DNA from 3 places in the Chryseobacterium sp. FW101-FHT12H09 genome. Region 1 is predicted to be linked to each of the others. Evidence: riboswitches for the same ligand, from Rfam matches in the RefSeq annotation. Region 1 holds a riboswitch; each other region holds the start of a gene.
The links. Region 1 has a riboswitch for cobalamin ahead of AC3WRL_RS15085 (acyl-CoA thioesterase). Riboswitches for the same ligand answer to the same signal wherever they lie in the genome.
Positions count from the first base shown of each region.

Region 1 (3,284 bases):
TCCCGAAACAGAACCCAGATTTTTTGGAAGTATTTTCTTTAGTAAACTAATCTCCAGTCCATTTTTAAGCTTTCTTTTTCCACGGGACTTTGTGAGTAAACATCAAGACTTATTATTGATGGATGATTCAAAAGGACAAGGCAGAAAAACCCTTTTTGAAAATGCTAAAATTTCCGAAAACAAAGGAATCAGCAGCGATGGCCCTATGTTTCCTGCAGGTAAGGGATTCAAATCTATATTCTTTATAGTTGCAAACAAAAAAGCGAAGGAACAGACCGAAAATATCATTGAAACCAATAATTTTCTGATAGAAGAAGCTGATAAAAAGAACATTTATAAAGATCCTGGGTTCGTGCTGGATAAAATTTTATTGAACGATTTTTATACTTTGGATTTTAATAGGATTAGAAGATAATGTCCTGCATATTGAACCGTCTTTTTAAATATTTCAAACAAAGTTCAACCTTTTTACAGGTCATCTAAAACCAATAACTAATATTAAGGATTTAGAGTTATATAATTATCTTCCGAAAAGTATTTAATTTATATATTTGATGCATCAAAAATTTTTCATAATGATTTCCGTAAATAAAGCAGTCTATTTATCAGCCATCAGTTTATTCTCATTAGCTTTTGTAAAAGGCCAGCAAAAAATTCCTTTTGGAGTGGTAAAGGCTGAAGAGGGTTACGCGAATGTTAGGGTTGCCAAGGATAATTATAGAAAAATTGTTGATAAGATCAGAATGCGTAAAGGGGACGTCTTTCTTTATGTAAAACCGGCTCCGGGAGAAACGGAATGGTTATGGATCAAATATCCCGAAAAGCAAGACACTGAAAAACCTTTTGTGAGATATGAGAATCTTGACAAAGAAGGTATGGTGAATAAAGAACGTGTAGCTTTTATTGATCAGCTTCCTCAATACACACCGTCCAAATCCAAAAACGGAAGATCCCTTATTTTCACTGACAATAACAATCCTAAAATACCTACTGCCCAAAGAAATAAGGTTATCATTGATGTCTATCCTTCCAATGCCAGTTATAGGAAACAGGAAAAAGATGCGGATGGAACAATCCTTACTATTGATAAAGTAAAACCTTGGGGTATCAGTAAAGAACTTCCTGAAGGGATGACAGAAATCAAGTCTATCCGTGTACAACAGGTTGGAAGAGGTTCCGTTTTTGTAAGAGAAGCTATTAAAAATATGTTCCAGCCGACTATGGATTTCAATAACATTAGTGTTGCTGCTATTGACAATGATAACATTTTTCTTTATATGATCAACGGTTCCGGGGAAAACAGATATACCACGCTCTGGACGATCAGACAGGGAAAGGTTGCTCACCAGATTATTTTTAAAAATCCTGAATAATTCATTATACTTCTCTGTATTATCCTTATTTTTGTCATTGAAAAAGTTTTAACGCTTATTCATCACAGGAATTGGTTCTGTTTAATCACAGATTAATAGGGAATCGTGTGAAAATCACGAACTGTCGCGCAACTGTAAGTAACTAAAGTCTTTATAATAAACCACTGTGCAAAAGCATGGGAAGGGATAAGGATGTTACAAGTCAGGAGACCTGCCACTTTCTATAAACAAGAAACTTTCGCGGCTTGAAGTTTATTGATCTGATGGATTGTTTCAGGAATTTCACCTTTCCTGTTATTATTCTGTTTGCTTCAATATATTTCATTTCGCTTTAATTTAATAATGAAATATGACTACAGAAGAAAGAATTCAAGCATCCGAAACCAGAATCTTTAAAGCGGTTTTCCCTAACACAACCAATCATTATGATACTCTTTTTGGAGGTACAGCGATGCAATTGATGGATGAAGTGGCATTTATTACTGCTACACGTTTTGCAAGAAAAAGAGTGGTAACTGTAAGCAGCGACAAAATTGACTTTAAGAAACCTATTCCTGCCGGAACTATTGTCGAGCTGATAGGAACGGTTTCTCATGTTGGAACAACAAGTATGAAAGTAAATGTAGAGATCTACACGGAACAAATGTATTCTTATGAAAGAGAAAGAGCTATTGTGGGAGACTTTACTTTTGTGGCTATCGATGAATTTAAAAAGCCTGTTCAAATACTATAATTAGATGAGAAACGCAAGTCAAATTGACTTGCGTTTTCTTTATTTTAAAACTTTTTCGGTCTCTAAACTTCTATTAAGCAGAAGCTGGAAAGCTTCACCCATTTCATCAGAAGCTCTGCTTATTGCATTTTCCAGCATATTTCTGATTTGACTCTCGGTTACTTTTGCTTCGGTCCAGCTTTTCCCCGAAGTATGTGAGTTAAGAATAAATGGCATAATACGGTCTATTGCACAGGCAAAAATAGCATCCGCAGTCTGCTCTTCTTCAAACTCCAACCATAGATTGAAAAACTCTGAACGTAAAGGTTCATCTAAAATTCCAAAAATATTCTGAGCTGATAATTTCTCTCTTTCAAATTTGCCAACCATTGCTTTCTCATCAAATAAGAATGTATCACCAGCTTCAATTTCTACCAGATCATGGATAGAAAGCATCCTTATAACTCTTAACAAATCGATATCTGTCCTGTTTTTAGCATATGGAAAAAGTACCTGTGCCAGTATTATTATCTGCCAAGAGTGTTCAGCAGTATTTTCCCGTCTTGAATCATCTGCATTATAATTTCTTCTCTGCACATTTTTTAAAGCATCTACTGCTAAAATAAAATCGATCTCTTTTTGTATTTTCATTTTAATCTTCTTTATAGTACTGTTTGATCGGATATTTTTTTGATTTTACGATCCACTTGTTATTGATCTTTTGTCGCTTTGTTACTTTTACGAATTCTTCACCACCCATTGCATCTTCTTCCAGCTCGTAAACTTTATCTAGTCCTTTTTTCGGAATTACCTGATACTCTGTTGTTAAATGCCAGCAACACCCGGATTTAGAAAATGTAATTAATCTCTTTCTTTTAGGATCTGTTTGAAACATTCCCAGATTTTCAAAAGCAAGAGTAGTTAATTCATCACTGATAACGAATTGTTTTTTTGTAGAATTGTAGACATATACATCATAGGATGGACCACCATAACTGCTTTCATTCCCATTTCGTATTGCAATATCTTCTGAACCATCAAAATTAAAATCTTCAAAAATCAATGGACTTTGCTCATCATATAATTGAATAACATTGACACTTGGTTGCTGGTCTTTATTCAAATAAAAGTAAAGATCATCAGAGGTTAAAGTCTGAATAGTACGTAATGTTTTTTTATCTTTTAGTTCTACTATCCCA
Region 1 covers NZ_JBYTCP010000003.1:946,052-949,335, forward strand. Annotated here, with positions in the region: gene AC3WRL_RS15075 (hypothetical protein) at 1-415, shown strand, start outside; gene AC3WRL_RS15080 (hypothetical protein) at 576-1,373, shown strand; cobalamin riboswitch at 1,429-1,606, shown strand; gene AC3WRL_RS15085 (acyl-CoA thioesterase) at 1,723-2,106, shown strand; gene AC3WRL_RS15090 (HD domain-containing protein) at 2,146-2,736, opposite strand; gene AC3WRL_RS15095 (XAC2610-related protein) at 2,738-3,284, opposite strand, start outside.

Region 2 (3,284 bases), on a different contig from region 1:
GACGGATTTGACACAGAATATTTGAAAAAGGTTTCTGCTGCCAATGATATCAAAGCACTTGTTGTTACCCCAAATTTCCATAATCCAACAGGGAGGTTAATGACTGATAATACCAAAAAGGAGCTGTTATCCATTGCCATGGATCATCAGTTTCCGATCATTGAAAATGATCTGTATGGAGATCTTTATTTTGGTGATGAACGTCCTTCCAGCATACGCAATTTTGATGAATATGGCTGGGTGATGACCTTTTCTTCTTTTTCTAAAACATTGGCACCGGGTATTCGTCTCGGTTGGTTACATTCAGGGAGGTACCATGCAAAGGCAGAGAGGCTGAGGTTTTCTCTGGGAAGATCGGTAGCTCCAATATATCAGGAGTTATTGCTTAAATTACTTGAAGATCACAGCTATAGTAAGCATTTACGTTCGTTTCGTAAACAATTGTATGATCAGGCTAGAGATGTTTTACAGGCGTTACGTACTTCTTTTCCAGAGGGTTCATATTTTGAGGATCCGCAAGGGGGATACAGCATTTGGGGAAGCTTATCAAAAGCAGTTGATATGAAGATGTTTTATAGGTATTGCGATGACCAGAGGATTTTATTTACCCCAGGAGAAATCTTTAGTTTGACAGATCAGTTTAGTCATCATTTTCGGATTGTTTTTGCTGACCGTATTACTTCTCACAGTTTAATATCTTTGAAAAATGCAGGCGAGAAAGTTAAAGAGCTTTTATAGCTGTTTTTTGCAATATAGTATACTTTTAACCTGACTTTTTTCAAAATGAAACAGGAAGAGGTGATTATGAATTTTAGTTTTCTCTCAATTCGCATGAGATCTTTTTTGATATTTATAGCATATGTTTTTTCTAAAAAACGTCCTTAGCATTCCTTTTCGACAATTTATTTTTATATGATTTTTGTCATTTAGTTATTTTTTTAAAATTTTGAATTACTTTTAATTGTCATATTTACAGGCTGTTGTAAAATCCTAACGCTTGTTCGTGAATTAATATATTAACGTTTCAATAAAATAGTTATATTTACCACCAAGGAGTTCATTTAAACTTCTTTATCAACCGAAACTGGTTACACTTAGCTGTGAATTAAAAGGGAATCGTGTGTAAATCACGAACTGTCGCGCAACTGTAAGTAACACTCAAAAGGTTTTTATCAATCAAGGTCCACTGTTCGCTCTTGTGAATGGGAAGGACGATAAAAATCGTTACAAGTCAGGAGACCTGCCTATTTCGAATTGACGATGCTTTCGCGATCTGAAGCTTATAGTCAGGTATGATACGTTTTGATAATCGTGCACAACTTTTTCTGGGTACATTATCATAATTTAGAGATAGTTTGTAGTATTAGCTTTTAAAGTTATGCTGTATCTATAACTCTGGCGTATCACCCCTTTCCATAATTTTCTCTCTTACAAAGTATTGTGAAGTTTATCACCCTCTTTTTATAATGATTTATAAACATTAAAAAGATGATTGTATACCCATTCAGCCGTTCGCTAAGGTTTATAGGTCGTTTGATTAATTTAACAGAATTTAAAAAAGATAATTTTTTAAATTGTTGATGGTATGTGAGTTAAATACATTAAAACGAACAATAATATTAAAGATGAGTAAAAATGTTAGTTTAGAGTCTGCCGGATTACGGTTTCGGGAGGCGATGCAAAAAGAAAGTCCTCTTCAGATTGTAGGAGCGATCAATGCTAATCATGCATTGTTGGCACAGCAGGCAGGTTTCAATGCCATTTATCTTTCAGGAGGAGGGGTTGCTGCAGGTTCTTTAGGAGTTCCCGATCTGGGAATAACAACCCTTGAAGATGTATTAATCGATATTCAACGGATAACCAACGTATGTGATCTGCCATTATTGGTGGACGTGGATACGGGCTTTGGTCCTTCAGCATTTAATGTGGCAAGAACTGTAAAATCCTTAATTAAAGCTGGAGCTGGGGCTTTACATATTGAAGATCAGGTAGGAGCAAAACGTTGTGGACACCGTCCTGGTAAAGAAGTAGTGAGTAAAGATGAAATGGTAGACCGCTTAAAAGCTGCGGTTGATGCAAGGACAGATGAAAATTTCGTTATCGGAGCAAGAACAGATGCTTTTGCGAATGAAGGATTAGAAAGAACATTGGAAAGAGCAGTTGCTTACAAAGAAGCCGGGGCAGATTTTATATTTGCGGAAGCTGTTCCTGATTTAAGCTATTACCAAAAATTTGTCGATGCAACAGGTATTCCCGTATTAGCCAATATCACCGAATTTGGAATGATCAGAATGTACACTGTTGATGAACTTAAAAATGCTGGAGTAGGTTTGATTTTATATCCACTTTCGGCCTTCCGTGCAGCGAATAAAGCTGCTCAGAATGTTTATGAACATATCCGAAAGGATGGCACTCAGGTTAATGTACTTGATACTATGCAAACCCGCGACGAGCTTTACAAAAGTATCGGCTATCACGACTATGAACAAAAATTAAATAACCTATTTCAAAAGAACAAAAATATCAATGAATAATGAACCTATTTTTAAGCCCAAAAAAAGCGTAGCGCTTTCGGGTGTAACAGCTGGTAATACTGCTCTCTGCAGTGTTGGTAAAAGCGGAAATGATCTCCATTACAGAGGTTATGATATTTTGGATCTTGCGGAAAAAGCACAATTTGAAGAGGTAGCTTACCTTCTTATTTATGGACAATTACCAACAGGAGCTCAATTAAAAAACTATAAAGCCAAATTAAAATCATTGAGAGGACTGCCTCACTCTGTAAGAAATATCTTAAAAAGTATTCCGGCAGCTGCACACCCGATGGATGTCATGCGTTCAATGGTTTCAGCGATTGGAAGCATTCAGCCTGAAAAAGATGATCATAATGTAGCAGGAGCAAGAGATATTGCTGACAAATTATTGGCATCATTCAGTTCCGGGCTTTTATATTGGTATCACTATACTCATAATGGGAAAGAGATTGATGTAGAAACTGATGATGATACTATTGGTGGACATTTCCTGCATTTGTTGCATGGTAAAAAGGCTCCTGATTCCTGGGTAAAAGCAATGGAGATATCCCTTAATCTCTATGCCGAGCATGAATTTAATGCTTCTACTTTTACTGCTCGTGTTATTGCTGGTACATCTTCGGATTTCTATTCCTGTATAACAGGAGCAATCGGAGCATTAAGAGGCCCTAAGCATGGCGGTGCTAATGAAGTTGCTTTTGAGATCCAAAGCCGTTATAATTCTCCTGATGAAGCGGAAGAAGATATTAA
Region 2 covers NZ_JBYTCP010000001.1:694,656-697,939, reverse strand. Annotated here, with positions in the region: gene AC3WRL_RS03125 (aminotransferase-like domain-containing protein) at 1-738, shown strand, start outside; cobalamin riboswitch at 1,069-1,262, shown strand; gene prpB (methylisocitrate lyase) at 1,626-2,534, shown strand; gene prpC (bifunctional 2-methylcitrate synthase/citrate synthase) at 2,527-3,284, shown strand, end outside.
Region 2: another riboswitch for cobalamin. It lies ahead of prpB (methylisocitrate lyase); the one in region 1 lies ahead of AC3WRL_RS15085 (acyl-CoA thioesterase).

Region 3 (3,284 bases), on a different contig from region 1:
TAAAATTTTAAGAAATCGTACTGATAATCAAAATTTCCAAAAACTTTATGAAGTGGGACATATACCATCTGGTTCTTAGTTTCTTTGTTAATTGATTTGGCAAAGGTATATCCAACATTGAATCTGAAATGGTGTTCATTGAATTTTTTATCAAATGTAATCTGAGATTCTAAACCATAAGATTCCACCTTGTTGATATTTACAGGAGACCAATAACCGTATTCTGTAGGAAGCCAAACAATATTGTCTGAAATATTAAGATAATATGGGCTTAATGTAAGTTTAAACGCACCAAATTTAAAATCATGATCCATATCTATCTGGAATGATGTTTCTGGTTTTAAATCAAGGTTTCCCCCGGGATTCCAATACAGCTCATTGAAAGTGGGAAATCTGAAGTTTTTGGATATATTCAAACCTACGCTGTACCATTGTAGAGGATCCCATTTTCCGGATAATGAATAAAGCAGAGGTGCATTTATATTTTCAACAAAATCTTTTTTTACTCCAGCCTCAAAACGCAGATCTTTCGTTGGGAAATAGCGTAATAATCCAGCCACAGATCCCACATTTCTACTTACATTTCCAATTCCCTCTGTTTTTATACCTGGGATGACGGGCTGATATCCTTCTCCTTTATTCACCTGAAATTCAGTAATTACATTAAAATTCAGTTTTGGAACAATGAAATAGTTAAAATCATTTTTAAAAATGTAATTCTTTCCTGTAGATCCACTTGTTTTTGGAGCGTTATAATTGCCGAAATATTGAAAGTTTTCTTCTGTATAAGCTGCTTTTAGGCTATTCGAAAATTTACTTTTATTGATGTCCCAAGAAAGTAAGCTTCTGGTACTTTGTGTCTCATATCTTGTTCTGTTCCCATTTTCGACAAAAATGGGATAGTTTTGAGCGGAATCAAAAAACTGACTTTGCCACGAAAGGGTTTGATGATTGGCAATTTTGTATGATATACCAACATTAAATGTTGTATTGTAATATTTCCCGTTTCTGTTTAGGTAATTTTTCTCTTCAACTTCATAATCATTCTGACTGATCGAGTGATTTCCCGAAACTTTAAAACTGAACTTATCATTGCTATAGGCAGCTTGAGCAAAATTATTAAAGGTGTTAAAAGAACCTGCCTCAGAATATAAAGATGCTTTGAAGCCATCATTAAAGCCTAAATTGTTATTGAGATGAATGCTTCCTCCAATAGCACCACTTCCATAAATGACACTTCCACCACCTGCTTTTATTCCAATCTGATCATATCCGAATAAAGGGATATTATTAATGTCTCCTTGTCCAAGAAATATGGAGTTAATATTAATCCCATTCCATACAAAAGCAGTCTGTTGTGCAGTTGTTCCCCTAAATGAAGGCGAAGATACAGCACCACGGCCATTTTCTTTAATGTAAACGCTGGACTGGAAACGTAGAAGCTCTGAAAGATTGGTGGAGTTTTTTTCCACATCTTGTGGAGTAATCGTATTTACCTTATGAAAAAGCTTTACTTTATTCATTTGGTTGTCAAAAATATACACGGTGTCAATTGCTTTCTCCTGTCCCAGACAAAAAAAATAGGCAGATGACGATAAAAGTAGTACTAAAGTTTTTTTCATACTATTTTACTTTTCCTCCGAAAGCAATATATTTTTGATATTATCATTTTGGCAGGTCTCCTGACTTTCGCTTTTCTATACCTTCCCGTTTGCACAGTGGTTTGTTATAGAATATGATAGTTGCGATTTACAGTTGCGGGGACAGTTTGGGTTTTCCACCCAATTCCCTATTATTTTCAATAGCTTGAAAACCAAAATTTTTGCAAAGATAAGTTTTTAAAAAGAAACGCCAATTTTATCTATTAAAATGTGTTTTTTTAAATCAGAAATCACGAAATATTCTGTTATTAAATGATATTGATAAGCAAATTTAAACTTTCATGATTTTACTCTTAGTGATTATAAAAACGTAGCATCAAAATAGAAAGGTAGTAGATCTTTAATGGAATGAACTTTTACAATCTCATCATTCATGCTTGAGAAATAAAGATCAATATTTTCATTTTGCTTTGTTTCGTACTCCATTAAACTTTGTCTGCACGCTCCACATGGAGGGATAGGAGGATTCTTTTCAGAAAATTCTTTAGGTCCGCCCACGATAAAGATCTTTTTGATCTTTTGATCCGGAAAGTTAGCACCAACCCAGAATAAAGCTGTTCTCTCAGCACAAAGTCCTGAAGGAAAGGCTGCATTTTCCTGATTGTTTCCAGAGAAAATTTCACCGTTTTCCAGCAAAATGGAACAGCCAACAAAAAACTCAGAATAAGGGGCATAAGCATTTTCACGAGCTAGTTTCGCTCTTTCGAAAAGTTTTTTTTCTATATCGTTCAGTTCGCTACTATTTTTAAAGTATTCATAGCCGATCTGTATGTCTTTTTTCATATATTGGAGCCTAAAAAGGGGGGATAAAATTAGTTCTTTTTCAGCACGTAGGCAAGCCAATTTTATTCCGTCATTTAATATTAAAATCCAAAATAGATAAAGATGTTATATACTCCAATACAGTTTAGAAATGTTGAACTGAAAAACCGTTGGGTAATGTCTCCCATGTGTATGTATTCGTGTGAAAACGGATTAGCAAATGACTTTCATTTTGTCCACTATGGAAGTAGATCCCAAGGAGGAACAGGATTAGTAATGGTTGAAGCAACGGGTGTTGAACCTCGTGGAAGAATTACCAATAAATGTATGGGTATCTGGAATGACGAACAGGCGGCCAAGCTTCAGAAAATTGTAGAATTCATTCATTCAAATTCTGAAAGTAAGATTGGAATCCAGCTGGCGCATGCTGGAAGAAAAGGATCTACCTGGAATAATATTCAGATTCCCATGGAGGAAGGATGGGAAACTCTTGCTCCAAGTCCAATTCCTTATCATCCGACTGAAAGAATTCCACATGTTTTAACTGTTGAAGAAATTAAAGAACAGGTTCAAAATTTTAAGACTGCTGCAAGAAGAGCTGTTAAAGCTGGTTTTGACATCATAGAAATTCATGGGGCACATGGTTATTTGATCCATCAATTTTTATCTCCACTTTCTAATATCAGAACAGATGAATATGGGGGAAGTTTTGAGAACAGAATAAGATTTCTATTAGAAATTGTAGACGCAGTTAATGATGAGTTGAACGAAAATGTAGCACTATTTGTTAGAATCTCAGGAACTGAATATGCTGAAAATGGATGGAGTGTTGATAACAGTGTAGAATTGGCAAGAGTTTTA
Region 3 covers NZ_JBYTCP010000001.1:799,512-802,795, reverse strand. Annotated here, with positions in the region: gene AC3WRL_RS03615 (TonB-dependent receptor plug domain-containing protein) at 1-1,622, opposite strand, end outside; cobalamin riboswitch at 1,656-1,833, opposite strand; gene AC3WRL_RS03610 (cytidine deaminase) at 1,962-2,444, opposite strand; gene namA (NADPH dehydrogenase NamA) at 2,547-3,284, shown strand, end outside.
Region 3: another riboswitch for cobalamin. It lies ahead of AC3WRL_RS03615 (TonB-dependent receptor plug domain-containing protein); the one in region 1 lies ahead of AC3WRL_RS15085 (acyl-CoA thioesterase).